2 regions of the Bradyrhizobium sp. 2TAF24 genome follow, and region 1 is predicted to be linked to the other one. Evidence: riboswitches for the same ligand, from Rfam matches in the RefSeq annotation. Region 1 holds a riboswitch; the other holds the start of a gene.
The links. A riboswitch is a leader RNA that binds a small molecule or an ion and turns the genes downstream of it on or off. The one in region 1 is predicted to bind glycine.

Region 1 (10,706 bases):
CGCGCAATCCATCGCGCTCAATTTGGCGCTACCTGTCGACGCCTGCGATCACGCGCGCGGCAGCCGGCGATAGTGATAGCGGTGCAGCTCGGTGTGCATGCCGAGGCTGCGATAGAGCGCTGCACCGGCGCTGTTGCCGGCCTCGACCTGCAGGCAGGCGCTCTGCGCGCCCTGCGACGCCGCCCAGTCGAGCAGCGCCGACATCACGCGGCGGCCGTAGCCGTTGCCGCGACGGCCCGCCGCGGTGACGACGGATTCGCAGCACAGCATGTCGCCGTCAATGACGCCGTAGGCCATCGCCACCACCTCGCCCTCGTCGCTCAGCGTGGCGAAGCCAGCCGGCAGCGCGATCGCGCCGATGATGTCCTCATAGATCTCGCTCTGCGCCGGCGTGCGGCCCTGCAGGTCGTGGATCATGTCGAGCCAGTCGTCGTCGGCCTCGGCCTGGATCCGCACGGCCGTGTCCGGCTGCACCACCATCGCCGCCATCTCGCCGAAAATCGTGCGGCTCTCGCCCTCGGCGATGTAACCGAGCTCGGCGAGATGACGATCGACGGAGGGATCGAGCATCGACGGCACGCGCACGATCAGCGGCAGGTCCTGGTTGCGGAACAGGTTCTCGAAGAACTGGATGGTCGCGCCATCCATGCGCGCGCCGGCATGCAGCGGGTTGGCGGAATTGGCGCGCCGCGTCAGACCGTCGGCGAAGCGCACCAGCCAGCCGTCATGCAGCACGGTAGACAGCGCCGGCCAGGCATTGAGGCAGGCATGCTCCGCCCGCCATGACAGGACGTCCCGCGACATGCTCGTTTCCACCGGATCACCAGATGCGCCAGGATGGCGTGCGTGTTCATACCCCGCCCCGCGACGGCGGCCAAGCTGCGTGCGGCATGGCAGGATTGAACGGCTCTGCCGCGTGAACGATGCCCCGACATGGAATTGTCACGAGGAGCGATCGACAGCGCGGTGCGGCGTTTGCCTGACGAATTGCCGAAGACGTAAAAAAAAAGCCGCCGGCCATGCGCCGGCGGCTTCATATTAAAACTTGCGCTGTCCGCCTACGCGCCGAGCGCCGCGGCGATGGCCTGCAGCGCGGCGTCGGCCTTGGCGCCGTCGGGGCCGCCGGCCTGCGCCATGTCGGGACGGCCGCCGCCGCCCTTGCCGCCGAGCGCCTCGGAGGCGACGCGCACCAGATCGACCGCGCTGTAGCGCGAGGTCAGGTCCGGCGTGACGCCGACCACGACGCCGGCCTTGCCGTCCTCGGTGACGCCGACGATGGCGACGATGCCGTTGCCGACCTGCTTCTTGCCGTCATCCGCGAGGCTCTTGAGATCCTTCATCTCGATGCCTTGAACAGCGCGGCCCAGGAACTTGACGTCGCCGATGGTACGGATGTCGGCACCTGCCGCCGCACCATTGCCGCCGCCACCGCCGAGCGCCAGCTTCTTGCGGGCGTCCGACAGCTCACGCTCGAGCTTCTTGCGCTCCTCCATCAGCGCGGCGACGCGCGCCGGCATGTCGTCGAGGGTGGTGCGCAACTCTGCCGCCGCAGCCTTCGCGGTCTGGATGGTGGTGTTGGCGTGGTGGCGCGCGGCGCGCGCGGTCAGCGCCTCGATGCGGCGCACGCCGGAGGACACCGCGCTGTCGCCGAGCACGGAGATCAGGCCGATGTCGCCGGTGCGACGCACATGGGTGCCGCCGCACAGTTCGACCGACCAGCCCAGCGCATTGCCGGATCCCTTGCCCATCGAGACGACGCGGACCTCGTCGCCATACTTCTCGCCGAACAGCGCGCGCGCGCCAGAGGCGCGGGCGTCGTCGACCGCCATCGAGCGCGTGGTGACCTCGCCGTTCTCCAGCACGATGTCGTTGGCGATGTCCTCGACCTTGCGCAACTCCTCGGCCGTGATCGGCTTCTGGTGCACGAAGTCGAAGCGCAGGCGGTCGGGCGCGACCAGCGAGCCGCGCTGGGCGATGTGGTCGCCGAGCACCTGGCGCAGCGCCTCGTGCAGCAGGTGGGTCGCCGAGTGATTGGCGCGGATGGAGGTGCGGCGGCTGTGGTCGACCTCGAGCGCCAAGGGCACGCCGACCTTGAGTGTTCCGAGCTCGACGGTGCCGAGATGCACGAACAGGTCGCCCGCCTTCTTCTGGGTCTCGGTGACGCGGAAGCGCACGCCCTCCGCCGTCAGCACACCGGTATCGCCGACCTGGCCACCGGACTCGCCGTAGAACGGCGTCTGGTTGAGGATGACGACGCCGCTGTCGCCGGCCTTGAGGCTGTCGGTCTCCTTGCCGTCCTTGACCAGCGCCGAGACCACGCCCTCGGCGCTCTCGGTCTCGTAGCCGAGGAATTCGGTGGCCCCGAGACGCTCGCGCAGCGGAAACCAGATCGCCTCCGACGCGGTGTCGCCGGAGCCCGCCCACGACGCGCGGGCCTTCTCGCGCTGCTTCTCCATCGCGGCATTGAAGCCGTCGACGTCGACATCGATGCCGCGGGCACGCAGCGCGTCCTGCGTCAGGTCGAGCGGGAAGCCGTAGGTGTCGTACAGCGTGAACGCGGTGTCGCCCTTGAGGCGGTCGCCGGAGGTGAGCGACCGGCTCTCCTCGTCGAGGATCGACAGTCCCCGCTCCAGCGTCTTGCGGAAGCGCGTCTCTTCGAGGCGCAGCGTCTCCTCGATCAGCGCCTCGGCGCGCACCAGCTCCGGATAGGCCTGGCCCATCTCGCGCACCAGCGCCCACACCAGGCGGTACATCAGCGGGTCGCGCGCGCCGAGCAGCTGGGCATGGCGCATGGCGCGGCGCATGATCCGGCGCAGCACATAGCCGCGGCCCTCGTTCGACGGCAGCACGCCGTCGGCGATCAGGAAGGACGATGCGCGCAGATGGTCGGCGATGACGCGCAGCGACGCCTTCTGCGGACCGTCGGCGTCGGCGCCGGTCAGCTCCGAGATGGCGCGGATCAGCGAGGCGAAGAGATCGATGTCGTAGTTGTCGTGCTTGCCCTGCAGCACCGCGGCGATGCGCTCCAGGCCCATGCCGGTGTCGATCGAGGGCTTTGGCAGCGCATTGCGCACGCCGCTCGCGACCTGCTCGAACTGCATGAACACCAGGTTCCAGATCTCGATGAAGCGGTCACCGTCCTGGTCGGCCGAGCCGGGCGGGCCGCCGAAGATGTGCTCGCCGTGGTCGTAGAAGATCTCCGAGCACGGGCCGCACGGGCCGGTGTCGCCCATCTGCCAGAAGTTGTCGGAGGTCGGGATGCGGATGATCTTGGATTCCGGCAGGCCGGCGATCTTCTTCCACAGGCCGAACGCCTCGTCGTCCTCGGAATACACCGTCACCATCAGGCGGTCTTTCGGCAGCCCGTATTCCTTGGTGATCAGGTTCCAGGCGAGCTCGATGGCGCGATCCTTGAAGTAGTCGCCGAACGAGAAGTTGCCGAGCATCTCGAAGAAGGTGTGATGGCGCGCGGTGTAGCCGACATTGTCGAGGTCGTTGTGCTTGCCGCCGGCGCGCACGCATTTCTGCGAGGTGGTGGCGCGCTGGTAGGATCGCTTTTCGAGGCCCGTGAAGACGTTCTTGAACTGCACCATGCCGGCGTTGGTGAACATCAACGTCGGATCGTTGCGGGGCACCAGCGGCGACGATGACACCACCTCGTGGCCGTTCTTCGCGAAGTAGTTGAGGAACGCAGACCTGATCTCGTTAACGCCGCTCATATCCGTCCAATCGCACCGTCCGGGCCGTTCAGCGTCCCGGATACCTGAACATCCGCGCTGAATGCGCTCAAGTTTGCTGATCAGGGCGAAGCCGCGCCGGCGGCAGGCCGCCGCGCCGGAATCGCCCCCTGTGGGGAAACCGGCCGCGAGTATGGCGCGGCAGGCTCCTCTTGTCCCGCCCGCTTTTACCGGCCGCGGGCTTCCCTGTCCAGAAAACGGGCATTTCCGGGGCATGAATTCGGCGCACCCGTCAAAGGCTTACCCCTCCCCCACAAGAACCGTTGATAGGCCCCCGCCGCGCGTTGACAGGCCTGCCCGGGGCGTGTTCTCTCCGCGCCAGACGATCATCACGTCGGGAGAGACCGGCCTCCAAAGGGCCGGCGCCGAAGGAGCAACCGCCCCGGAAACTCTCAGGCAAAAGGACCGCGTGATGGAACGACATCTGGAAAGCGACGCGGCCGGCTGACCCCGGAAAGGCGTCCGCCGACGGGATAATACTCTCAGGCACAGCGACAGATGGGGCTTCGACGATGTCAGGGGGATGGTCCCCGGTCGCCAGGAGTCCGCCCGATGTCTGCGTCCGTTCTCGCCCCCGCCCCGCTGAAACGCACCCCGCTGCACGCGCTGCACCTGTCCCTGGGCGGCAAGATGGTTCCGTTCGCCGGCTACGACATGCCGGTGCAATACCCCCTCGGCGTGCTCAAGGAGCACCTTCACACCCGCGCAAGCGCCGGGCTGTTCGACGTCTCCCACATGGGCCAGATCCGGCTGCGGCCGAAGTCCGGCCGGATCGAAGACGCCGCGCTGGCGCTGGAGCGGCTGGTGCCGCAGGACATCCTCGGCCTCCCCGCCGGGCGGCAGCGCTACGCCCAGTTCACCAACGACCGCGGCGGCATCCTCGACGACCTCATGGTGTCGAACGCCGGCGATCACCTGTTCCTGGTGGTCAACGCCGCCTGCAAGGCCGACGACGAGGCCCATCTGCGGGCGCATCTTGCGGACGCCTGCGACATCGAGGTGCTGGACGATCGCGCGCTGATCGCCCTGCAGGGTCCGAAGGCGGCCGAGGTCCTGGCGACGCTGTCGCCGACCACCGCCGCCATGCGCTTCATGGACTGCGGCCCGCATCAGGTGATGGGCATTCCCTGCATCGTGTCCCGCTCCGGCTATACCGGCGAGGACGGCTACGAGATTTCCGTGCCGGCGGCCGAGGCCGCCGCGCTCGCCGAAAAACTGCTGGCGCCCGAGGCGGTGCAGCCCATCGGCCTCGGGGCCCGCGACAGCCTGCGGCTCGAGGCCGGCCTGTGCCTCTACGGCCCCGACATCGACATCGTCACGACGCCGGTCGAGGCCGCGCTGGAATGGTCGATCCAGAAGGCGCGCCGCACGGGCGGTGCCCGCGCCGGCGGCTTTCCCGGCGCCGACATCATCCTGCGCCAGCTCGCCCAGGGCGCGCCGCGCCGCCGCGTCGGCCTGCTCGCCGAGGGGCGCGCACCGGTGCGCGGCCCCGCTGCATTGTTCGTCCATGCCGACGATCCGGCGCAGGCCGGCCTTGTCACCTCCGGCGGCTTTGGTCCCAGCCGGATCGCGCCGGTCGCGATGGGCTATGTGCCCGCCGCCTATGCCGAGACCGGCACGCAGCTGTTCGCCGAGGTGCGCGAGCAGCGCCTGCCGCTGCGCGTCGCGCCGATGCCGTTCGTGCCCCACGCCTACAAACGCTGACTTTTGCGCTGAATTTGACGACCGAGAGAGGAATTTGGTCATGACCACGCTGTTCACCGCCGACCATGAGTGGCTGAAGATCGACGGCGACGTCGCCACCGTCGGCATCACCGACTACGCCCAGACCCAGCTCGGCGACGTCGTGTTCGTCGAGCTGCCCAAGGTCGGCCGCCAGCTCAAGAAGGCGGAAGCCGCCGCCGTCGTCGAATCGGTCAAGGCCGCGTCCGACGTCTATGCGCCGCTGACCGGCGAGATCGTCGCGATCAACGACGCGCTGGCCGCCGACCCGGCGCTGGTCAACACCGATCCCGCTGATGGCGCCTGGTTCTTCAAGATCAGAATTGCCGACCAGAGCGAGCTCGCCGGCCTGATGGACGAAGCCGCCTACAAGGCCCACACGGCCTGACGCCCCGACTGCCGCCGCACGCCGAAGCCAGAGAGACCGCCATGACCACGCCGCGCCAAGGACCCGCCGCCTCCGCCGCCCCGACGACGGGCCGCGCCGGATCGAACCTGCCGCCGAACGAGGCCGCGACCACCTTCGTGCGCCGCCACATCGGCCCGGCGCCGCGCGACATCGACGCCATGCTGGACACGGTCGGCGCCAAAAGCCTGACCGCGCTGATGGACGAGACGCTGCCGGCGTCGATCCGCCAGACCGCCCCGCTCGACCTCGGCACCGCGCTGAGCGAGAGCGAGGCGCTGGCCCACATGAGCGCGCTCGCCGAGCGCAACAGCATCGTCACCTCGCTGATCGGCCAAGGCTACTCCGGCACGCTGATGCCGGCGGTGATCCAGCGCAACATCCTGGAGAATCCGGCCTGGTACACGGCGTATACGCCCTACCAGCCCGAGATCAGCCAGGGCCGTCTGGAAGCACTGTTCAACTTCCAGACCATGGTGTGCGACCTCACCGGCCTCGATGTCGCCAACGCCTCGCTGCTCGACGAGGGCACCGCCGCGGCGGAAGCGATGGCGCTGGCGCACCGCTCGGCGCAGGGGGGCAGCAACACCTTCTTCGTCGACCATGAGGTGCATCCGCAGACGCTGGCCGTGCTGCGCCAGCGCGCCGAACCGCTGGGCTGGCGCGTGATCACCGGCGATCCGCTGCGCGATCTCGCCGGCGCCGAGGTGTTCGGCGGCCTGCTGCAATATCCGGGCACGCATGGTGCGGTGCGCGACCTGCGCCCGGCGATCGCCGCACTGAAGACCAGGGGCGCGCTCGCCATCATCGCCGCCGATCCGCTGGCGCTGACGCTGCTGGCCTCGCCCGGCGATCTCGGCGCCGACATCGCCGTCGGTTCGACCCAGCGCTTCGGCGTGCCGATGGGCTATGGCGGCCCGCATGCCGCCTACATGGCGGTGCGTGACGCGCTCAAGCGCTCTCTGCCCGGCCGCATCGTCGGCCTGTCGATCGATTCGCGCGGCGCGCCGGCCTATCGCCTCGCGCTGCAGACCCGCGAGCAGCACATCCGCCGCGAGAAGGCGACGTCCAACATCTGCACCGCGCAGGTGCTGCTGGCCGTGATTGCCTCGATGTACGCGGTCTATCACGGCCCCGAGGGTCTCGCGCACATCGCCCGCACAGTGCACCGCCGCACCGCCGTGCTGGCGGCTGGCCTGAAAAAGCTCGGCTACGCGCCGCTGTCACAGCACTACTTCGACACGGTGACGGTCAAGGTCAACGGCGAGCGCGCCCAGGTGATCTCCCACGCCGCGCATGAAAAGATCAACCTGCGGCTCGACGACACCACGGTGAGCATTGCGCTCGACGAGACCACGACGCCTGAGATCGTCGAGCGGGTGTGGCGCAGCTTCGGCGGCACCTTGCGTTATGCCGAGGTCGAAGCGGACGCGGCCGACGCGCTGCCGGCGGACCTCAAGCGCACCAGCGCCTATCTCACCCATCCGGTGTTCCACGCCCACCGCTCGGAGACCGAACTCCTGCGCTACATGCGCAAGCTGTCGGACCGCGACCTCGCGCTCGACCGCGCGATGATCCCGCTGGGCTCGTGCACCATGAAGCTCAACGCCACCACCGAGATGATCCCGGTGACCTGGCCGGCGTTCGGCGCGCTGCACCCGTTCGCGCCGCGCGAGCAGGCGGCGGGCTATCACGCCATGTTCGACCAGCTCGAGCGCTGGCTCGTCGAAGTCACCGGCTATGACGCGATCTCGCTGCAGCCGAACTCCGGCGCGCAGGGCGAGTACGCCGGCCTCCTCGCGATCCGCGCCTACCACGCCGCGCGCGGCGACGCCCATCGCACGGTGTGCCTGATCCCCTCCTCGGCCCACGGCACCAATCCGGCATCCGCCAGCATGGTCGGCATGGACGTGGTGGTGGTGAACTGCGACGCCCGCGGCGACGTCGACGTCGAGGACCTCGCGCGCAAGGCGAAGCAGCACGCCGACAAGCTCGCGGCCGTCATGATCACCTATCCCTCGACCCATGGCGTGTTCGAGGAGCACATCCGCGAGATCTGCGACATCGTCCATGCCCATGGCGGCCAGGTCTATCTCGACGGCGCCAACATGAACGCCCAGGTCGGCCTCGCCCGCCCCGGCGACTACGGCGCCGACGTCAGCCATCTCAACCTGCACAAGACGTTCTGCATCCCCCATGGCGGCGGCGGCCCCGGCATGGGTCCGATCGGCGTCAAGGCGCACCTGAAGCCGTTCCTGCCCGGCCATCCGGCCATCGATGGCGGCAGCGCGCCGGTCGGCCCGGTGGCGGCGGCGCCGTGGGGCTCGGCGTCGATCCTCGTCATCTCCTACATCTACATGCTGATGATGGGCGGCGAGGGCCTCAAGCGCGCGACCGAGGTCGCGGTGCTCAACGCCAACTACATCGCCAAGCGGCTGGAGCCGCACTTCCCGGTGCTCTACCGCAACATCCGCGGCCGGGTCGCGCATGAGTGCATCGTCGATCCCCGCCCGCTCAAGGCGACCAGCGGCGTCACCGTCGACGACATCGCCAAGCGGCTGATCGACTACGGCTTCCACGCGCCGACCATGAGCTTCCCGGTGCCGGGCACGCTGATGATCGAGCCGACGGAATCGGAATCGAAAGCCGAGCTCGACCGCTTCTGCGACGCCATGATCGCGATCCGCCACGAGATCGCGGAGGTCGAGAACGGCCGCTTCAAGATCGAGGCGTCGCCTTTACGCCATGCGCCGCACACGGTGCATGACATCGCCGACGACAACTGGAACCGGTCTTACAGCCGCACGGAAGGCTGCTTCCCCGCGGGCTCGGCGCGCCAGGACAAGTACTGGTCGCCGGTCGGCCGCGTCGACAACGTCTACGGCGACCGCAACCTCGTCTGCTCGTGCCCGCCGATGTCGGATTACGCGGAGGCGGCGGAGTAAGGCGGCGGCAGCGCCAGTACGCAGACGTCAATAACGACTAAAGGCCGTGCTTCAAGCGCGGCCTTTTACTTCTGGATAGACGATCTCTTGGGCAAGACGCCCCCTCATTCCTGAGCCTTTGTTGAAGCACGCAGATTGTCTGCTTTTCTCCGTCATGCCCGGCCAACGCGATCCGCCTTCGACGGATCGCGTTGGCCGGCCGTGACGAGTTCAACAACAAATCTCATCTGCGACCAGCAACGCCGCAGACAAACGACAGCGGGCGCTGAAGACATCGGCAACTCAATGTCCGCAGCGCCCGTGTGTTCGAAACTCAAGTCTTCAGGTCAACTCAAGCTCCAAAGGTCCTGACGACCCGGTCCTGAGCCGCACGCCCGATCGCGTCGGGCGCGGCGTTTGTCCGCCAGCCGGATTCCACCCCCGCGGTTGCCCCGCGAAGCGGCTGTCGGGCGAAGCGCGTGGCTCCCGTGCCGCCCGGACGAAAGCCCTTACTCTTCCGCCGGCTCCTCGCCGTCGGCGTCGCGCTCCGGCGTGCCGGCGAGGATCTGCTCGGCGATCAGGCCCGAGTTCTGGCGGATCGACATCTCGATCTTGGCGGTGATGTCGGGATTGCCCTTGAGGAACGTCTTGGCGTTCTCGCGACCCTGGCCGAGGCGCTGGCTGTCGTAGGAGAACCAGGCGCCCGACTTCTCGACAATGCCGGCCTTGACGCCGAGATCGAGGATCTCGCCCATCTTGGACACGCCCTCGCCGTACATGATGTCGAACTCGACCTGCTTGAACGGCGGCGCCAGCTTGTTCTTCACCACCTTGACGCGGGTGGTGTTGCCGACGACTTCGTCGCGCTCCTTGATCGCGCCGATGCGGCGGATGTCGAGGCGGACGGAGGCGTAGAACTTCAGCGCGTTGCCGCCGGTGGTGGTCTCGGGCGAGCCGTACATCACACCGATCTTCATGCGGATCTGGTTGATGAAGATCACCATCGTGTTGGACTTGTTGATGGACGCCGTCAGCTTGCGCAGCGCCTGGCTCATCAACCGCGCCTGCAGGCCCGGCAGCGCTTCGCCCATCTCGCCCTCGAGTTCGGCGCGCGGCACCAGCGCGGCGACCGAGTCGATGATCAGCACGTCGACCGCGCCGGAGCGCACCAGCGTGTCGGCGATTTCCAGCGCCTGCTCGCCATGGTCCGGCTGCGAGATCAGGAGTTCATCGACATTGACGCCGAGCTTGCGGGCATAGACCGGGTCGAGCGCGTGCTCGGCATCGATGAAGGCGCAGATGCCGCCCTTCTTCTGGGCCTCCGCGACGCAGTGCAGCGCCAGCGTGGTCTTGCCCGACGATTCCGGTCCGTAGATTTCAACGATGCGGCCCTTCGGCAGGCCACCGACGCCGAGCGCGATGTCGAGGCCGAGCGATCCCGAGGAGATCGTCTCGATGTCCATCGACTTGTCGCTCTTGCCGAGCTTCATCACCGATCCCTTGCCGAACTGACGTTCGATCTGGGACAGCGCCGCGCTCAAAGCCTTGGATTTGTCCATGGAAGTTCCTTCAACGATACGCAAAGCGGGCTGAGACATCGGTCGCGCTCCTTATGAACGGGATTCGCCGGGTGGACAATCAACGGCGGCGGGGATTCGGATCGGCTTCAACGATGAAAGGAATGTACTCTATCTGTTCTTTGTTCGCAATATGTTCTTTTGCCGATTTCCGGTGATGTCTCCGTCTGGCCACCTCTCCTGCTTCTGATGGGCCTCGCTGCAACAGGCCTTCCATTCCTGGCCTTTATGGCACTTCGCTGAGGCCGCCTATCGGCGTTCTCGTTGCGCCAGATACCCCGTCAGGATGGCCAGCGGGTGCGTGACGAAGATGCTGCGGACGTGCCACAGGCTGTAGGTG
Region 2 (20,286 bases), on a different contig from region 1:
GCAGGAAATTCATCCGGCCGAGCGTCTGGAAGCCGAACTTGTTGAGGTTCTCGACCTTGAGATCCTTGTTGGCTTCGAGCGCCGGCAAGAGATCGCTCGGCGGGAATTCGATGAAGTCAATGTCGCCCGACTGCAGCGCGTTCACCGCGGTCTGCGCGTCCGGCATCGTCACCCACTCGACCCGGTCGACCTTCACCACCTTGCCGCCCGACGTCCAGCTCGGCGGCTCCGAGCGGGGAACATAGTCCTTGTTCTTCTCATAGACCGCCTTGACGCCGGGCTGGAACTCGGACTGCACGAACTTGAACGGCCCCGAGCCGACCTGCTCCGGGATCGCCTTGTCCGACGGCGTCTCGGCGATGCGCTTGGGCATCATGAACGGCACCACCGAGGACGGCTTCGCGATCGAATCCAGCACCAGGCCATACGGCTCCTTGAGCTTCAGCGTGATGGTCTTCGCATCGGTGGCCTCCAGGCTGGCAGTGTAATCCAGCAGCTTCTGGCCCATGCTGTCGCGCGCGCCCCAGCGCTTCAGCGACGCCACGCAGTCTTCCGCCGTGACCGGCTTGCCGTCATGCCATTTCAGGCCGTCGCGCAGGGTGAAGGTGTAGGTCAGCTTGTCGTCGGACACTTTCCAGTCGGCCATCTGCGGCCGCACCTTGAAGCTGGAGTCGACCGCCAGCAGCGTATCGTAGACCATGTAGCCGTGATCGCGCGAGATATAGGCCGTGGTGATGATCGGATCGATCACCCGCAGGTCGGAATGCATCACGGCAGTGATGGTCTTGCCCGCCTGCGAGGCCGACGAGAAGCCGAATACGACCGCGGACGCGAGCAGCCCCCGCAGCGCGATCCGCGCCAGCGATTTTCGTTCACGCAAGACAACAGACATACCATCCTCCAGAATTGTTCTCGTCCCCGATGGATTTTCCTGGGCGACAGGTTGGCCACAACGGTGAGGCTTTTCCGGCATCCCGCTCAAGATGCTGACGCGCCATGACGATGCGATGTTTTAAGCTTCAAGACTTGCATCAACCACGCAGGGCGTCAATCGTGATTTCGGCGGCGCTGTGCACGGCACCTGCGACACCCCGCACCGGATGCCGTGCACGCGGTTGCGGCGCGCGGGATTTTCAGGACCGCCGCTTGCGGTCACCGGCATCAGACTGCATCATCGCCCCGCCGCCAGGGAGCGCTCGGCAGCCGACAATGACACAGAGAGGGACACGCCCGTGATCAATCCGGCACAACTTCCGTTCGACGTCGACACCATGCTGCAGGGCCTGCGCCCGTGGGTGGAATGCGAGAGCCCGACCTGGGATGCCGCAGCCGTCAACCGCATGATCGGTCTCGCCGCCCGCGACCTTGCAGTGGCCGGCGCCGAGATCGAGCACATCGCCGGGCGCAATGGCTTCGGCGGCTGCGTGCGCGCCCGCTTCCCGCATCCCCGACGCGACGTGCCCGGCATCCTGATCGCCGGCCATCTCGACACCGTCCATCCGGTCGGTACGCTCGCCAAGCTGCCCTGGCGGCGCGAGGGCAGCAGGTGCTACGGCCCCGGCATCTTCGACATGAAGGGCGGCAACTACCTCTCGCTGGAGGCAATCCGGCAATTGCAGCGCGCCGCCATCGCCACGCCTCTGCCCGTCACCGTGCTGCTGACGCCCGACGAGGAGGTCGGCACGCCCTCGACCCGCGACCTGATCGAGGCGGAGGCCGCGCGCCACAAATATGTGCTGGTGCCCGAGCCCGGCCGCGGCAGCAGCGGCGTCGTTTCCGGCCGCTACGCCATCGCCCGCTTCAACCTCGAGGCCAAGGGCCGCCCCAGCCATGCCGGTGCGACGCTCGCGGCCGGCCGTTCTGCGATCCGCGAGATGGCGCGCAAGGTGATCGAGATCGACGGCATGACCGCCGAGGACTGCACCTTCAGCGTCGGCCTCGTCCATGGCGGACAGTGGGTCAACTGCGTGCCGTCGCTGTGCACCGGCGAGGCGCTCAGCATGGCGAAGCGCCAGGAGGATCTCGACCGCGGTGTCGCGCGCATGCTGGCGCTGTCCGGCACCGCCAACGACGTCACCTTCACGGTCACGCGCGGCGTCACCCGCCCGGTGTGGGAGCCGAACGACAAGACCATCGCGCTGTTCGAGACCGCGCGCGGCATCGCCAGGACGCTCGGCATCGATCTCATCCATGGCAGTGTCGGCGGCGGCTCCGACGGCAATTTCACCGGCGCGATGGGCATCGCGACCCTCGATGGCCTTGGCGTGTGCGGCGATGGCGCCCACACGCTGGAAGAACATATCGAAGTCGACAGCCTGGTGACCCGCGGCCGCCTGATGGCCGGGCTGCTCGCAACGCTCGACTGAGCCGGAACCGGTCGTTCTGCATCGTTTCCCGGCACCGCCATGCCACGGGATGAGAGTCACCTCATCCCGTTTTCATGTGCCAAAGCAGACACAACGCAGCACGATCCGCCATCCGAATTGCGTTGCACAATGAGACGGCAACGCGGAGCGAAATTTAGCCTTGCCCAATCGGAAGGCCCATCCTAGGCTTTGAGCGTCCGTATTGACGTTGCGGGAGAGATCGAAAGGGATGTGCAAGCATTCGTTTCGGCGCCGACGGAGCAACCGCCCCGGAAACTCTCAGGCCCAAGGACTGTGACGTCAGGACAATCTGGAGAGAGACGCCATCGCAACGATGGGGTCCACCGAAGGGGATATCCTTCTTGCGCTTCGGCGCGGGTGGATGAAGCTCTCAGGTACCGTGACAGATGGGGCGCATGCACCGGTTTTTGGCCGGTGACAACGCGACTCAAACGCACGGGAGCCTGAAGACCAACCATGACCCATTTTGCAGTGATCGGCGCCGGTATCACCGGCGTGACGACGGCCTATGCCCTGTTGAAACGCGGCTACGCGGTAACGGTGCTGGATCGTCATCGTTACGCCGCGATGGAAACCTCCTTCGCCAATGGCGGGCAGTTGTCGGCGAGCAACGCCGAAGTCTGGAACAACGCCGCGACCATGCTGAAAGGTTTGCGCTGGATGTTCCGGCGCGATGCGCCGCTGCTGATGAACCCGGCGCCCAGCTGGCACAAATACTCATGGCTCGTGGAATTCGCCCGCGAGATCACCAACTATCGCGACAACACCATCGCCACCACACGCCTCGCCATCGCGGCGCGGCAGCATCTGTTCGCCATGGCCGAGCAGGAAAATATCGCCTTCGATCATGAGCGACGCGGCATCCTGCACATCTATCATGACAAGGCGGGCTTCGACGCCGGCCTGCGTGTCAACACCTTGCTCAGGGAAGGCGGCCTCGATCGCCGCGCGGTGACCCCCGCGGAGATCCGCGACATCGAGCCGGCCCTGCAGCGCAGCTATCACGGTGGCTTCTTCACGCCGTCAGATTCGACCGGCGACATTCACAAGTTTACCCGCGGCCTCGCCGCGGCGTGCATGCGGCGCGGCGCCCGGTTCGTCCACGAGGTGCAGGTCGATACGATCACGCCGGTGCAAGGCGGATATGATATCCGCTGGCAGCAGTCCTCGGATAACGACGTCGGGGCAGCGCAGCCGCTCCATGTCGACGGCATCGTGGTCTGCGCCGGGGTCGGCAGCCGGCACATCGCTGCGCAGCTCGGCGAACGTGTCAACGTCTATCCGGTCAAGGGCTACTCGATCACGGTGCATCTCGACACAGCGCAGAGCCGCGACGCAGCCCCTTATGTCAGCCTGCTCGACGAATCCGCCAAAATCGTCACCAGCCGGCTGGGAGCCGATCGTTTCCGTGTTGCCGGCACCGCCGAGTTCAACGGCTTCAACCGCGACATTCGCGCCGATCGCATCCAGCCACTGACCGACTGGGTGCAGCGCAACTTCCCTGGCGTGGAGACCGCGCGGGTCGTGCCCTGGGCCGGCCTGCGTCCGATGATGCCGAACATGATGCCGGTGGTGCGATCCGGAACCAGGCCCGGGGTGTTCTACAACACCGGCCATGGCCATCTCGGCTGGACGCTGTCGGCGGCCACCGCCGAAGCGATCGCGCTCGCAGTCGAGAGCTGGCGGCACGCTGCGGTGCATACGGCCATGATCACCTCGCGCGGGACATCGGAATTGTCCACGGCGAAGTTTGGCGGCACGCCGGCCCTTGCCCCCTCGCCGGCCTTGGCACACAATTTACCTGGAGCCGAGCAAGTGCCGGCACCAGCGACAGAAACGACCAGCGAAGCGCGACGCGAGCGATGTGCATGACGGAAACCGGACACCGATCCAGCAGGGTCTTGCGACCCAAATCCTGGGACAACGGGAGATAACGCGCATGGCTGGCTATCTGATCCGGCGCCTGCTGGCCTCCATCCCGGTGATGGGCGTCGTGGCGTTGTTTGTGTTCCTGCTGCTGCGGCTGACACCGGGTGATCCGGCGGCGATCATCGCCGGCGACACCGCCACCCCTGAGCAACTCGAGCGCATCCGCACCTCGCTCGGGCTCAACGAGCCGCTGGTGACGCAGTTCGTCACCTGGCTCGGCAAGATCCTGCAGGGCGATCTCGGCGTCTCGCTGATTTCCAACGTGCCCGTGCTGACCATGATCGGCCAGCGCCTCGAGCCAACCATCAGCATCGCCCTCACCACCATCGTACTCGCGGTGGTTGTGGCGGTTCCACTCGGAGTGGTTGCCGCGTGGAAGCAGGGTACCTGGATCGACCGCTGCGTGATGGGGCTGTCGGTGCTGGGCTTCTCGGTGCCGGTGTTCGTGATCGGCTACGTGCTGGTCCAGGTGTTTGCGATCGACCTGCGCTGGCTGCCGGTGCAGGGCTTCCGCAGCATCGGCAAGGGTGTCTGGCCGTTCTTCGAGCGAGCGCTGCTACCGACCCTCGCCCTCTCCTTCATCTACATCGCGCTGATCGCGCGCATGACCCGCGCCTCGATGCTCGATGTGCTCGGCGAGGACTATGTCCGCACCGCGCGCGCCAAGGGTCTCACAGAGCGGCGGGTGCTGCTGACGCACGCACTGCGCAATGCCGCGGTGCCGGTCATCACCGTGATCGGTACCGGCTTTGGCCTCCTGATCTCCGGCGTGGTCGTCACCGAGAGCGTGTTCAACCTGCCGGGCATCGGACGGCTGACGGTCGATGCGGTGCTCGCCCGCGACTATCCGGTGATCCAGGGCGTCATCCTGCTGACCAGCGCGCTCTATGTGGCGATCAATCTCCTGATCGACGTCGCCTACACCTTCCTCGATCCGCGGATCCGCTACTGATGACCGTCGAACCCTACACGGACTCCGCCGTCGCGGCCCCCGCCGGCTCGCGGCTTAAATTCCTCGCCTCGGGCCCGATCGTCACCCTTGCGACCGTATGCCTCGCACTGGTGGTCGCCTCGGCGCTGTTCGCGCCATGGCTCGCGCCGCACGATCCGCTGCAGCTTGCGCCGGCGCTGCGGCTCAAGCCGCCGAACGCGGAATTCCCGCTCGGCACCGACGCCTATGGCCGCGATCTGCTGTCGCGCATCCTCTACGGCGGCCGCATTTCTCTGCTGATCGGCATTGGCGCCGCGGCCGTCAGCGTGGTGATTGGTCTTGCGATCGGCCTCGTCTCCGGTTTCTTCCGCTGGTTCGATGCCGTCATCATGCGGATCATGGACGGCCTGATGGCGATCCCCGGCATCCTGCTCGCCATCGCGGTGATCTCGCTGTCGGGCGCCAGCATCAAGACGGTGCTGATCGCCATCGTCATTCCCGAAATTCCCCGCGTCGTCCGTCTGGTGCGCTCCGTCGTGCTGTCGGCGCGCGAGGAGCCCTATGTGGAGGCCGCCATTTCCATCGGCTCGAGCCTGCCGAAGATCCTGTGGCGGCACCTGATGCCCAACACCATCGCGCCGCTGATCGTCCAGGGCACCTACATCTGCGCCTCCGCGATCCTGACCGAGGCGATCCTGTCCTTCCTCGGCGCCGGCATCAGCCCGGAGACGCCGACCTGGGGCAACATCATGGCCGAGGGCCGCGCCGTGTTCCAGATCAAGCCATCACTGATCTTCTGGCCGGGCCTTCTGCTCTCCATCACCATCCTGTCGATCAACCTGATCGGCGATGCGACGCGCGACGCGCTCGATCCGCGCATGAAACAGCGGGAGGGCAGCCGATGACCGATCAGGCCGACAACGTCGTTCTCGACATCCAGAACCTGATCGTCGGGCTGCAATCCCAGAGGGGCAGCGAGGGCATCATCAACGACATCTCGCTGCAGGCCCGCACCGGCAAGACGCTGTGCGTGGTCGGCGAGAGCGGCTCGGGCAAATCAGTGACCTCGCTTGCCGTGATGGGGTTGCTGCCGAAGAGATCGCTCACCGTGACCAGCGGCAGCATTCGTCTCGCCGGCGAGGATATCCGCGCCGCATCCGAGCGGCGGCTGCGGCAGCTGCGCGCTACCACCATGGCGATGATCTTCCAGGAACCGATGACCGCGCTCAATCCGGTGATTCCGGTCGGCCGCCAGATCGACGAGGTGCTGCGCACCCACACTTCGCTCGATGCCCGGGCGCGGCGCCAGCGCATCCTTGCCATGATGGAGCAGGTGCGGCTGCCGGACGTCGAGCGCATCTTCGGCTCGTATCCGCACCGCCTGTCCGGCGGCCAGCGCCAGCGCATCATGATCGCCATGGCGCTGATCCTCGAGCCCAAGCTGCTGATCGCCGACGAGCCGACCACTGCGCTCGACGTCACCACCCAGAAGCAGATCCTGTCGCTGATCCGCGACCTGCAGAAGGACCACGGCACCGCGGTGCTGTTCATCACCCACGACATGGGCGTGGTCGCAGAGATCGCCGACGAGGTCGTGGTGATGCGGCGCGGCCGCCTCGTCGAACAGGGACCGCTGCGTCAGGTGCTCAGCAACCCGACGCAGGAGTACACCCGCAACCTGCTCGCCACCGTGCCGAGCCTCGTGCCGCGCCCGGCGCGCGCGGCCAGCGATGCGCCGATCGTGCTCGAGACCACGGACCTCGGCAAAGTCTACCGCGAACGCTCGCTGTTCGGCGGCGTGCGCGAGGTCGCCGCCGCCAAGGACGTGACGCTGTCGCTGCAAAAAGGTCGCACCCTCGGCATCGTCGGCGAGAGCGGCTCGGGCAAGTCGACCGTCGCGCGCTGCATCGTACGCCTGATCGATCCGACATCCGGCGGCATTCGCCTTGTCGGCCGCGAGATTTCAGACCTGTCGCGCCGCCTGCTGCAGCCGCACCGCAAGCGCATCCAGATGATCTTCCAGGACCCCTATCGCTCGCTCAACCCGCGGCTGACCGTCGGCGAGACCATCGCCGAGGGACCAGTGAACTACGGCACGCCGCACAAGGATGCGCTGACCCGGGCGCGCGACCTGCTGCGGCTGGTCGACCTGCCGACCGACGCCATTGCGCGCTACCCGCACCAGTTCTCCGGCGGCCAGCGCCAGCGCATCGCGATCGCGCGGGCGCTCGCCATGGATCCCGACGTGCTGGTGGCGGACGAGGCGGTGTCCGCGCTCGACGTCTCGGTGCAGGATCAGGTGCTCAAGCTGCTCGACGATATCCAGGCCCGGCTCGGCATCGCGCTGCTGTTCATCACCCACGATCTGCGCGTCGCCGCCCAGATCTGCGACGATGTCATCGTGATGCAGCACGGCCTTATCGTCGAACAGGGCCCCGCTGGCGAGATTCTCACCCACCCGCGGCAGGCCTATACACGCCAGTTGCTGGATGCGGCACCGGGCCGGGACTGGGATTTCGCCAACTTCCGACCTATATCCGCCCAATTGTCCTGATCCTCCAGCAACGTCACAAGACGCAGCCAACGCGCCAGGTTCTCCATGTCCTTCCGTATCGCCATCGGCGGCTTTCTCCACGAGACCAACACCTTTGCTCCGACCAAGGCCGAGTATGACGGCTTCGTGCATGGCGGCGGCTGGCCGCCGATGGAGAGAGGCGCCGACGTCGTCGCGAAAATCCGCGGCATCAATGTCGGCCTCGCCGGCTTCATCGACAGCGCCGAACAAAACAACTGGGATCTCGTCCCCACCATCTGGTGCGCAGCCAGTCCCTCCGCCCATGTCCGCAAGGACGCCTATGAGCGGATCGCGGCCGTGATCGTCGATGACATCGCCAAGGCAGGTCATCTCGACGGTGTCTACCTCGACTTGCACGGCGCCATGGTCACCGAGCACCTCGACGACGGCGAAGGCGAACTGCTGGCGCGGGTGCGCCGGATCATCGGTAAGGACGTGCCGCTGGTGGTCAGCCTCGACCTGCACGCCAACATCACCCCGGCCATGGCCGAACATGCCGACGCGCTGATCGCCTACCGCACCTATCCCCATGTCGACATGGCCGACACCGGACGCGCGGCGGCACGGCATCTCGCATTGCTGCTCGGCACGCCGCGCCGTTTCGCCAAGGCGTTCCGGCAATTGCCGTTCCTGATCCCGATCAGCTGGCAGTGCACCAACGACGAGCCCTGCAGAAGCATCTATGCCGACCTTGCGAAGCTGGAAACCGACGCGGTGCCGACGCTGTCGTTCGCGCCCGGCTTTCCGGCGGCGGACTTCCCCGACTGCGGGCCGGTGGTCCTTGCCTATGGCAACACCCAGGCCGACGCTGACCGTGCCGCCGATGCCGTTGCCAAGCTTGTGACCGACCAGGAGGCCGCGTTCGACGGCCGCATCTTCACGCCCGACGAGGGCGTCACGCACGCGATGAGCCTCGCCGCCACGGCGCGCAAGCCGATCGTGATCGCCGACACCCAGGACAATCCAGGTGCCGGCGGCGATTCCGACACCACCGGCATGCTGCGCGCGCTGTTGAAGAACGGCGCGAAGAAAGCGGCGATCGGTGTCATCGTCGATCCCGAAGCGGCGCAGGCGGCCCATGCGGCCGGCGCCGGACAGAGCGTGACGCTGGCGCTCGGCGGCAAGTCCGGCATTCCCGGCGACGCGCCGCTCACCGAGACGTTCGTGGTCGAGCGCTTGTCGGACGGCCGCTTCCTCGCGCCCGGCCCCTATTTCGGCGGCAGCCAGATGAATCTCGGCCCGTCCGCCTGCTTGCGCATCGGCGATGTCCGCATCGTGGTCGGCTCGCGCAAGGCCCAGCTCGCCGACCAGGCCATGTTCCGCTTCGTCGGCATCGAGCCTACCGAACAGGCGATCCTGGTCAACAAGAGCTCGGTGCATTTCCGCGCCGATTTCGAGCCGATCGCGGAAACGATCATCGTCTGCGCCGCGCCAGGCGCGATGCCGGCCGACACCGCCGCGCTGCCCTGGACGCGCCTGCGTCCTGGGGTCCGCATCAAGCCCAACGGCCCGGCGTTCGCCAGCCGGCCGCAATAACAACCTGATCTCCCCTCAACTGGATCACGCCCATGCCCAACATCGCGCGCATCGACAGCTACGCCGACGAACTGACCGCCATCCGCCGCGACCTTCACGCCCATCCCGAGATCGGCTTTGAGGAGCACCGCACCTCCGGCATCGTCGCGGACAAGCTCGGCCAATGGGGCATCGAGGTGCATCGTGGCATCGGCGGCACCGGTGTCATCGGCCTGCTCAAGGGCAAGGGCACCGGCAGCCGGCGCATCGGCCTGCGCGCGGACATGGATGCGCTGCCGATGGAGGAGAAGACCAACCTGCCCTGGCGCTCCACCATCCCCAACCGCTTCCATGGCTGCGGCCATGACGGCCATACCACCATCCTGCTGGGAACCGCGCGCTATCTCGCCGAGACGCGCAACTTCGATGGCACCGCGGTGTTCATTTTCCAGCCGGCGGAGGAAGGCCTCGGCGGCGCACGTGCGATGATCGCCGACAAGCTGTTCCAGCGCTTTCCCTGCGACGAGGTCTATGGCCTGCACAACGCGCCGGATCTCGGACCGCGTCAGGTCACGGTGTTCCCGGGACCGGCGATGGCGGCGGCCGATTTCTTCGACATCACCGTCACCGGCTACGGCAGCCATGGCGCCATGCCGGACCGCTCGCGCGATCCCGTGGTGATCGCGATGACTCTGGGACAGGCGCTGCAGACCATCGTCAGCCGCAACGTCGATCCGCTGAAGTCAGCCGTGGTGTCGATCACCCAGTTCCACGCCGGCTCGGCCTATAACGTCATTCCGAACGAGGCCAAGCTCGCCGGCACCGTGCGCACCTTCTCCGAAGACGTTCGCGTGCAGGTGCGCGAGCGCATGCGCACCCTCGCCGCCGGCATCGCCAGCGCCTTCCAGGTCGAGATCGACGTCGACATCCGCGACATCTTTTCGGTGCTGGTCAACCATGAGCAGCATGCCCATGCGGTCGCTGACGTGGCCCGCGAAATCGTCGGCACTGCGAACGTCTCGACCACGCCGGCGCCGAAGATGGGCAGTGAGGATTTCGCCGACATGCTGCACGCCGTGCCCGGCGCCTATTTCTGGCTGGGCCACGAAGGCTCGGTGCCGGTGCACAACCCCGGCTTCGTGCTCGACGACGCCATCCTGCCGGTCGGCGCCAGCCTGTTCTCGCGCATCATCGAGAGGCGTATGCCGCTCGCCGGCGCGTGACGCTTTGATCCTCATGGTGAGGAGGCGCGAAGCGCCGTCTCGAACCATGAGGCCACCACCTCGGCCTCATCCTTCGAGACGCGGCCCCTTCGGGCCGCTCCTCAGGATGAGGTGAGAAGGTCGCGCTGCTCGTCACCCCTTGTCGGCGTAGCTCACCCGCAGCTCGCGCTTGAGCAGCTTGCCGGCGGTGTTGCGCGGCAGGGTCTCGGTGAAGAACACCTGCTTGGGCACCTTGAACGGCGCGAGATGCTCGCGGGCGTGGGCGAGCAGCGCGGCTTCGTCCGGCAGGTGTCCGGGCCGCAGCACCACGATCGCAGTGACCGCCTCGATCCATTTCGGGTCCGGCAGCCCGACGACGGCGACCTCGGACACGGACGGATGCTCGAACAGCACTTCCTCGACCTCGCGGCCGGCGACCACGACGCCGCCGGTCTTGATGATGTCCTTGACGCGGTCGACGACGAACAGATAACCGCCCTCGTCCATGTAGCCGACGTCGCCGGAGTGGAACCAGCCACCCTCGAACGCCTCGCGGGTTTCCTCCGGCTTGTCCCAGTAGCCCATCAGCAATTGCGGCGAGCGGTGCACGATCTCGCCTTGCGTGCCCGGCGGTACGTCGCGCATCTCCGGATCGACGATCCGGGTCTCGACATTGAGGATCGGCCGGCCGGCTGACGCCGGCCGCGCGTCGTGCTCCTCCGGCCGCAGCACGGTCGCGAGCGGGCCGATCTCGCTCTGGCCGTAGCAGTTGTAGGCGCCGATGCCCGGCAGCCGCTGCCGCAATTCCTGCAGCACCGGCACCGGCATGATGGAGGCGCCATAATAGACATTGCGCAGCGACGACAGATCGCGCTTGTCGAAATCGCCATGGCGCAGAAGACTGATCCACACCGTCGGCGGTGCGAAGAACGAGGTGATGCGATGCTGCTCGATCAGCTTCAGCACCACTTCCGGCACGGGCGTCTCGATCAGATGCGTGGTCGCGCCGACCAGCAACTGCGGCATCGAGAAGCAGTGCATCTGCGCAGAGTGGTAGAGCGGCAGCGCCGCCAGCGCGACATCGGAGCCGCGGAATTCGAGATCGACGATGCAGCTGGCATACTCGGCGAGCAGCGCACGATGGGTCATCATCGCGCCCTTGGGGGCCGCGGTCGTGCCCGACGTATAGAGCAGCTGGGCGAGATCGTCGTCGGACACATCCGCCTCGATCAGGCTGGGCGCATGCGGATCCCGAGCGATCGCCAGCACGTCGAATTCGTTGCTGCCGGCCGCAGCGAAGCGGCCATAGAACGCGACCTCGACCTCCGGCCGCACCGTGGCCACCGTCTCGGCCAGCCCGCCGTCATAGACCAGGGCGCGGGCGCCCGACTGGCTGAGGATGTATTTGAGTTCGCCGCTGGTCAGCGCATAGTTGACGGGAACATGCACGAGCCCGCTGCGGTTGCAGGCCAGCCATAACAGCAGATAGGCGTCGGAATTGCGGGCATAGGCGGCGACACGGTCGCCCTTGTGCAGGCCGAGCGTGACCAGCCGGTGCGCCACCCGCCCCGCCGCCAATTCGAGTTCGTGGAACGTCCATTGCCGATCCGCGAAGGTCAGCGCAATGCGATCGTGGAATTTCGCGGCAGCCCGCCGTGTCGCATCGGCAATGGAGTTGCGGCGCAGGATCTCCGGCCCCGCCTGTCCCGTGGTCATTCATGTCCTCCCGGATGTCGTTCTTGATAACGTCGGGAGAGATTAAGGCAGGACCGGCCATGGTGGAAACCGATTTTCGGCGCGCAAAACGCAGCGCAATATCCGGTCAAAAAGAAAGGGAGCAAATGCCGCTATACGGCAAATGCTCCCCTTCGATCTCGACGATGAGACGATCGCGCGTCAGGTCGGCTTCAGCTCGAACGCCTTGATGTCCGCGGCGCGGGCGGACTTGGCCGCCGCGCGATGGTCGGTCGCGATCGCCACATACACCGCCGGCAGCACGAACAGCGTGAACAGCGTGCCGATCAGCATGCCTGCGACGACGACGAGGCCGATGGAGAAGCGGCTCGCCGCACCGGCGCCGTTCGCCGACAGCAGCGGGAACAGGCCGGCCACCATGGCGGCGGTGGTCATCAGGATGGGACGCAACCGCACCCGCGCGGCCATCTCGATCGCGGAGCGGCGATCGAGGCCTTCCTTGAGCTGGAGCTCGTTGGCGAACTCGACCATCAGAATGCCGTGCTTGCTGATCAGGCCCACCAGCGTCAACAATCCCACCTGGGTGTAGATGTTGATGGTGGCGACGCCGAAGAACAGCGGCAGCAGCGCACCCGACACCGCCATCGGCACCGACACCAGGATCACCAGCGGGTCGCGCAGGCTTTCGAACTGCGCCGCCAGCACCAGGAAGATGATGATCAGCGCGAAGCCGAAGGTGACGGCGAGCTGATTGCCCTCCTTCACGTACTGGCGCGAGTCCGCCAGATAATCGTGGCTGTAGCCCGCCGGCAGCTTCTTGGCTTCCTTTTCCAGGAAGTCGACCGCCGTGCCGATGGTGACACCCGGCATCGGCACCGCCTGGAAGGTTGCCGAGTTGAGCTGGTTGAAATGGGTCAGCGCGTTCGGATCGGTGCCGGTCTCGATCGACACCAGCGTCGACAGCGGAATCTGCTGCCCGTTGGGCGCCGACACGTAGTAGCCGCCCAGCATCTCCGGCGACAACCGCAAGCCCCGCGGCACCTGCGGGATGACCTGGTAGGAGCGCCCTTCCAGGTTGAAGCGGTTGATGTAGTTGCCGCCCAGCAGCACGGCCAGCGTATTGCCGATCTGCTGCATGGTGACGCCGAGCTCGTTGGCCTTGGAGCGGTCGATCTTCACCCGCACCACCGGCTGGTTGAAGTCGAGGTCGCTGTCGCTGACGATGAACATGCCGCTCTTGCGGGCTGCATCCTTCAGCTTCTGCATCTCCTCATAGACTGCCTTGAAGTCGCGGGTCGAGCTGATCACCATCTGCACCGGCAGGCCGCCGGGACCGCCAGGCAGCGGCGGCAGGTTGAAGGCGAACGCCTGGACACCCTCGATCTTGCTGAGCTCGTTCTGCACGTCCTGCTTCATCGCCGTCGACGAGCGCTTGCGCTCATCCCATGGCTTGAGGATCATGCCGGCGATGCCCTGCCCCGGGGAGGGAAGGCCGTTGAGCACGAAGCGCAGGTCGGTCTCCGGGAACTTGGCGAACGCCTTGTCGAGCTTGTCGCCGTAATAGTCGACATAGTCGATGTTGGCGTATTTCGGCGCCTTGGTCACCGAGAACAGGATGCCCTGGTCCTCCTCGGGCGCGAGCTCCTTGGAGGTGTTCATGTACATGAAGCCGACCAGGCCGAGGATGGTCACGGCAAACACCGTCGTGATCGGCCGGTAGTCGAGCGAGCGGTCGAGCTGACGGCCGTACCACCGCGTCACCGCCCGGAACACGCGGTCGACCGCCTTGGCGAAGCGCCCCTGCTCCACATGGGTCAGCAGCACCGAGCACATCATCGGCGACAATGTCAGCGCGATCACGCCGGACACGATGACCGAGCCGGCGAGCGTGAAGGCAAACTCCTTGAACAGTGCGCCGGTGACGCCGCCGAGGAAGCCGATCGGCGCATACACCGCCGCCAGCGTGATGGTCATCGAGATCACCGGCCCGACGATTTCGCGCGCGCCGATCAGCGATGCCTGTACTGGTGATTTGCCTTCCTCCAGGTGGCGGTGAATGTTCTCCACCACCACGATGGCGTCGTCGACCACGAGACCGATTGCCAGCACCATGGCCAGCAGCGTCAGCAGGTTGAAGCTGAAGCCCAGCGACAGCATGAAGATGCAGACACCGACCAGCGACAGCGGGATGGTCACCACCGGGATGATCACCGAGCGGAACGAGGCCAGGAACAGGAAGATAACGACGATGACGATGACCACCGCCTCGATCAGGGTCTTCTTCACCTCGTCGATCGACGACTGGATGAACTTGGTCGAGTCGTAGGCCACCTTCATCTTCAGCGACGGCGGCAGGTTGCGCTCGATTTCCGGGAACAGGGCGCGCACGCCCTTGACGATGTTAAGCGGGTTGCCCTGCGGCGTCGCGTTGACGCCGATGAAGATGGCGTGCTCGCCGTCCATCGCCACGCTCGCGTCCGTGGTCTGGGCCGCCAGCTCCACGGTGGCGATATCCTCGATCCGGATCAGCGCGCCGTCCTTGACCTTGACGGTCATCCGGCGGAACTGGTCGAGGCTGGTCAGGTCGGTGTTGGTCGAGACGTTGGCGACCGTGAAGTAGCCCTTCGACTGACCGGCGGCGGCCTGGAAGTTGTTGGCCTGGATCGCCTGCGCCACGTCGCTCGCCGACACGCCGCGACCAGCCATGCGCGCCGGGTCGAGCCAGATGCGCATCGAGAACTGCTGGTTGCCGAGGATCTGCGCTTCCGCAACGCCGTCCACCGTGGACAGGATCGGCTGCACCACGCGCGTCATGTAGTCGGAGATCGCCGAGCCGCCCAGCTCATCGCTGGAGAAGCCGATATACATGACCGACGTGGTCTGGCCGGTCGATTTCAGGATGACCGGGTCGTTGGATTCCTTCGGGATCAGGTATTTGACCGAGTTGACCTTGGCCAACACCTCGGTCAGCGCCTGGTTCGGGTCGAAGTTGAGCTTCACATACACCGAGATCGTGCTGGTGCCCTGCACCGAGGACGAGGTGATGTAATCGACGCCTTCGGCGGAGGCCACCGCCTGCTCGATCGGCGTGGTGATGAAGCCCTGCATCAGGTCCGGCGACGCGCCCGGATAGGACGTCGTCACGGTGATGACGGTGTTCGACAGCTTGGGATACTGACGGATCGGCAGGTTGAACGCCGCGTTCAGGCCGATCAGCAGGATCAGCAGGCTGACGACGACCGACAGCACCGGTCGCTTGATGAAGATATCAGTGAATACCATAGGTCCGGGCCTTCGATCAGTAGCGCGGCGTCGGGTTCGGGGTCGACGGCAGCGGATCCTTGGAGATCACGACCGGCACGCCGGATTGCAGCTTGAGCTGGCCGACCGCGACGACACGGTCGCCGGCCTTCAGACCGGAAAGAATGACGGTACGGCCGTCGACCCGCGTGCCGCTGCGCACGAAGGTGCGCTCGGCGACGAGATGGGCCTCGCCCTTGTCATTCTTGGTCTCCTTCACGACGAACACCGAGTCGCCGTACAGTGTGTAGTCGACAGCGGTTTCCGGCACGGTGACGACAGCCGGATCAGGCGGCAGCAGCACCGTGGTCGACGCGAACATGCCCGGCTTCAGGCTGTGATCGGTGTTGTCGATCGTCGCCTGGATCTTGACGTTGCGGGAGTCGGGGCTGATCTGCGGGTCGATGGTGGTGATCTTGCCCTCGAACACGCGGTTCGGATAGGCGTCGACCTTGACCCGAACCGTCTGGCCGACGGCGAGAATCGCGCGATCCTTTTCCGCCGCGGTGAAGTTCAGGTAGACCTTCGACAAATCGGTGAGCGAAACGATCTGGTTGCCGGCGCTCAGGAACTGGCCGACCTCGACGCGACGCACGCCGAGGTCGCCGCTGAACGGCGCCTTGACCAGCTTCTGCGAGATGATCGCCTCGGTCTTGGCGATCGCGGCGTTCGCCTGGTCGAAAGACGCCTGGTTCTGGTCGACGGTCGCCTGCGGGCCGAACTGGCGGGCAGCGAGCGACTTGGAGCGATCGAGCGCGAGTGCGGCGGCGGTCGCCTGCGCCTTGTAGCTCGCAAGGTCCGCCTGCTCGGGTTCATCGAACAACTGCACCAGCGGATCGCCGGCCTTCACCGGGGCGCCCGCCTCGAACATGATCTTGGTGATGCGGCCGGCGACATCGGTGGTGACGTCGACCTGGTGCACGGCGGCGAGATCGCCGATGCCGAACAGCAGGTGCGGGATCACCTCGGACTTCGCCTCGACCACCGAGACATTCGCCGGCGGCGGCTTCATGTTGGCGAAGAACTGCGCGATCATATGGTTGCGGAAGGTGTTGAAGCCCCACAAGGCTCCCACCAGCAGCACCAGCAGCACGCCGACGATCGCGAACCAGCGCTTCATCCGCACCGGACGCACGCGCGGCTTCTCTTCGATCGACTTGGTCGAAATGTTCGCCTCGGTGGAGATCGTCATGTCATGCACTCTCTGAAACCAATTGGGTCGTGGCTTGGTCGACCGGCAAAGCGCGGTCGAGATAAGTCTGGATTGCGCGCTCTTTAAGGCCCAATCCGCGAAGGGTGAACTCACTCACCTGCCGCTGCAGGCTGTCGGTATCACCGTAGGTCAGTGAAGGGACGGCCGGCATCCGGGTCAGCGCCACCATGTGGATCATCTGGTGGGCGAACCAGAACAGGTTCATCGGCGGGGTGCCGACGGACATCGCGTCCCCGGACTGCACCGCACGGTCGAGCGACACGGTGAAGATCGGGGCGATGATGTCGGAGATCTTCTGATACAGCAGCCGCGCGAATTCGCCATCCTCCAGATGGCTGGAAATCAACAGCTTCATCCGCTGCACGTCTTCCTCGTCGGGGCGTTCGACCGCCGCCAGGAAATGCCGCACCATTTCCCGCACCAGAAAGACCAGCGTCTCGGTCGACGGCTCGAGCGCCTGCAGCCGCTGCAGATCGGGATCAGCCTCGCAGGCTTCGTCGAGAATTTCAGCGTAGAGCGCCGACTTGCTGGAGAAGTGCTTGAACAACAACGCCTCGGAGATGCCTGCCGCCGCCGCCACGCTCTTGGTGGTCGTGCCGGCGAAGCCATGGCGCGCGAAGCACGCCTTGGCGGCAGCCAGAATCGTTTCCCTGCGGGCTTCGCTCGACAATCGGATCGGGGACATTTGTTGAGTAAGCACTCACTTATCACAAAAGTCAAGGACGTTTCGCAATTGCGAAGGGGAAATGCATGAAAAACGGTCACTGCTCAACCCGACGCAGCGACCGAGGAGTCTGACAACTTGTAAGGATTGGTTCACGGATACCGGGTTCAGTACCCCGCCACACATCCCGGGATTGGTGATGCCAGCCTCGCTCAACCTGTTCGACCTCATGGTCGCCGCAGCCGCGCTGGTGGCGGCCTTCACCGGCTTCAGGGCCGGGCTGATCCGCAGCCTGGCCATGATCCTCGGCTATGCCTCCGCCATGCCGCTGGTACTGCTGGTGATGGGGCATGCCGGCCCGGCTTTCGACACGACCGGCTTGACCCGGAATGCCTTCGTATTTTTCGGCCTGTTCGTCGCCGCCGGCTTCCTGATCGGATCCCTGCTCCAGGTCGCGGTCAATGATCTGCTGGGGCCACGCATCAGCGTCCTCGACCGGATCGCCGGCTCGGCGCTTGGCGTCGCGCGGGTCGGCCTCGTGGCGATCGCGCTGGTCGTGGTGTTCGACCGCATCGTCCCGAGTGACCGCCAGCCGGCGATGCTGCGCGACTCGCGGCTGCACCCGATGCTGTCCGGCGCCGGACAGTTGGGCCTCGGCGCGCTGTCGCCCGAAGTCGCCGCCGCGATCGACCAGCTCAAGCGTGAACAGAAGATCTGAGGCTGGCACGCCAGCCTCCGCACCGGCGCATTTGCCGGGCAGCCCTGCCCGATCGCGCTTTGCCGAACCGCCGGGGTATGCGAGGTAAGGGACCGCCTCGCAGGAGATTGTCATTATGGTTGTGCGCGCTGGCCGCGAATTCCTTGCCATCCCCGGTCCGACGACGATGCCGGACGAGGTGCTGCGCGCCATGCATCGCCCCGCCGTCGACATCTATGCCGGCGAGCTGATCGCCCTGACCGACAGCCTGCACGCCGACCTCAGCAAGCTGTTCCGGACCCGCGGGCGGACCTACGTCTACATCGCCAACGGCCATGGCGCGTGGGAAGCGGCGCTCACCAACGTGCTGTCACGCGGCGACAAGATCCTGGTGCTGGAGAGCGGCCGGTTTGCGCTCGGCTGGGGCGACGCCGCCGAAAAGCTCGGCGTCGAGATCGAGATCCTGCCCGGTGCCTGGGACCGTGCCGTGCGCCCTCACGAGGTCGAGGCGCGGCTGCGCCAGGACAAGGAAGGCCGTATCAAGGCCGTGCTGACCGTGCAGGTCGATACCGCCTCCGGCGTGGTCAACGACATCGCCGCCATCGGACGCGCCATCAAGGCCGCCGGCCATGACGCCCTCTTCATGGTCGACGCGGTGGCCTCGCTTGGCTGCATGCCGTTCGAGATGGACGGCTGGCATGTCGATGTCGCCATGTCGGCGTCGCAGAAGGGTCTGATGACCCCGCCGGGTCTCGGCTTCGTCGCCGTTGGCGAGCGCGCCCGAGCGGTTCACCATGCCGCGAACTTGCGCAGCCCGTACTGGGACTGGACGGCGCGCGAAGGCCACGAACATTACCAGAAGTATGCCGGCACGCCGCCGGTGCACCTGCTCTACGCGCTACGCCAGGCGCTCGACATGTTGTTCGCCGAAGGCGCCGAGCACACCTTCCTGCGCCATCGGCTGCTGGCGGAGGCGGTACGCCGCGCCGTCGGTGTCTGGGCCGAAGGCGGCGTGCTCTCCTTCAACATCCTCGAGCCGTCGGAACGCGCCGATACGGTCACCACCATCCGCGTCACCGGCGACGGCACCGCCGAAGCGCTGAAGGACTATTGCCGCGACAAGTGCGGCGTGGTGCTCGGCAACGGCATCGGCGCGCTGTCCGGCCGGGCCGTCCGCATCGCGCATATGGGCCACATCAACGCGCCGATGATCCTCGGCACCCTCGGCGTTGTTGAAGTCGGCCTCAATGCGCTGCGCATTCCGCACGGCCGCGGCGGCGTGCTGGCCGCGACCACCTGGCTCGGCGACAACGTCCCGGCCTGACCTCCCAGCGACGACCTCCGATCGGCAACGCAGCCACCCGGTTTTGCGCCACGCGCGGCGTTGCGTCCGCGCGCCGCGCTGCCACAATGGCCGGCGACAAGAACAGCCGATCATCCGGAGGAATCCCGTGTCGCAGCAAATCAGCCATCAGTACGTGACCGTTGTGCGCAAGGGCCGCGTCACCGTCGTGACCTTGAACCGTCCCGAGGTGATGAATGCCCTGCACACCGATGCGCACAACGAACTGCATGACGTCTTCAATGCCTTCGCCGCCGATCCGGAGCAGTGGGTCGCGATCATCACCGGCGCCGGCGATCGCGCCTTCTCCGCCGGCAACGATCTGAAATGGCAGGCCGCCGGCGGCAAACGCGGCTGGAACACCAGCGGCTTCGCCGGCCTCACCGCGCGCTTCGACTGCGACAAGCCGATCATTGCCGCGGTCAACGGCGTCGCCATGGGCGGCGGCTTCGAGACCGCGCTCGCCTGCGACCTGATCATTGCGGCTGAAAACGCCACCTTCGCCCTGCCCGAGCCGCGCGTCGGCCTCGCCGCGCTCGCCGGCGGCCTGCACCGCCTGCCGCGCCAGATCGGCCTCAAGCACGCTATGGGCATGATCCTCACCGGCCGCCATGTCAGCGCGCGCGAAGGCTTCGAGCTCGGCTTCGTCAACGAGGTGGTGCCGAAGGGTGAGGCGCTGCAGGCCGCCGAGCGCTGGGCAGCGCTGATCTGCCAGAACAGCCCGATGTCGATCCGCGCCTCCAAGCAGACCATCACCCGCGGCATGAAGGTGTCGCTGGAGCAGGCGATCGCCGAGCAGCGCGAGTACCCGGCGGTGCAGGCGATGGTCGCCTCGC

Region 2: it holds a riboswitch for glycine, as region 1 does, so the genes downstream of both, AB4Z37_RS15080 (D-amino acid dehydrogenase) here and gcvT (glycine cleavage system aminomethyltransferase GcvT) in region 1, are expected to answer to the same signal.

The regions. Positions count from the first base shown of each region.
Region 1 is NZ_JBFRFW010000013.1:125,204-135,909, reverse strand. Features, by position in the region: gene AB4Z37_RS20610 (GNAT family N-acetyltransferase) at 49-804, opposite strand; gene alaS (alanine--tRNA ligase) at 1,059-3,719, opposite strand; glycine riboswitch at 4,063-4,154, shown strand; gene gcvT (glycine cleavage system aminomethyltransferase GcvT) at 4,290-5,441, shown strand; gene gcvH (glycine cleavage system protein GcvH) at 5,482-5,847, shown strand; gene gcvP (aminomethyl-transferring glycine dehydrogenase) at 5,889-8,810, shown strand; gene recA (recombinase RecA) at 9,299-10,387, opposite strand; gene AB4Z37_RS20580 (hypothetical protein) at 10,616-10,706, opposite strand, start outside.
Region 2 is NZ_JBFRFW010000008.1:244,458-264,743, forward strand. Features, by position in the region: gene AB4Z37_RS15070 (ABC transporter substrate-binding protein) at 1-892, opposite strand, end outside; gene AB4Z37_RS15075 (M20/M25/M40 family metallo-hydrolase) at 1,236-2,366, shown strand; glycine riboswitch at 2,568-2,671, shown strand; glycine riboswitch at 2,673-2,777, shown strand; partial or broken gene AB4Z37_RS15080 (D-amino acid dehydrogenase) at 2,844-4,073, shown strand; gene AB4Z37_RS15085 (ABC transporter permease) at 4,327-5,268, shown strand; gene AB4Z37_RS15090 (ABC transporter permease) at 5,268-6,152, shown strand; gene AB4Z37_RS15095 (ABC transporter ATP-binding protein) at 6,149-7,801, shown strand; gene AB4Z37_RS15100 (M81 family metallopeptidase) at 7,847-9,358, shown strand; gene AB4Z37_RS15105 (M20 aminoacylase family protein) at 9,391-10,560, shown strand; gene AB4Z37_RS15110 (acyl-CoA synthetase) at 10,693-12,255, opposite strand; gene AB4Z37_RS15115 (MexW/MexI family multidrug efflux RND transporter permease subunit) at 12,436-15,516, opposite strand; gene AB4Z37_RS15120 (efflux RND transporter periplasmic adaptor subunit) at 15,533-16,726, opposite strand; gene AB4Z37_RS15125 (TetR/AcrR family transcriptional regulator) at 16,728-17,432, opposite strand; gene AB4Z37_RS15130 (CvpA family protein) at 17,611-18,129, shown strand; gene AB4Z37_RS15135 (pyridoxal-phosphate-dependent aminotransferase family protein) at 18,245-19,432, shown strand; gene AB4Z37_RS15140 (enoyl-CoA hydratase-related protein) at 19,560-20,286, shown strand, end outside.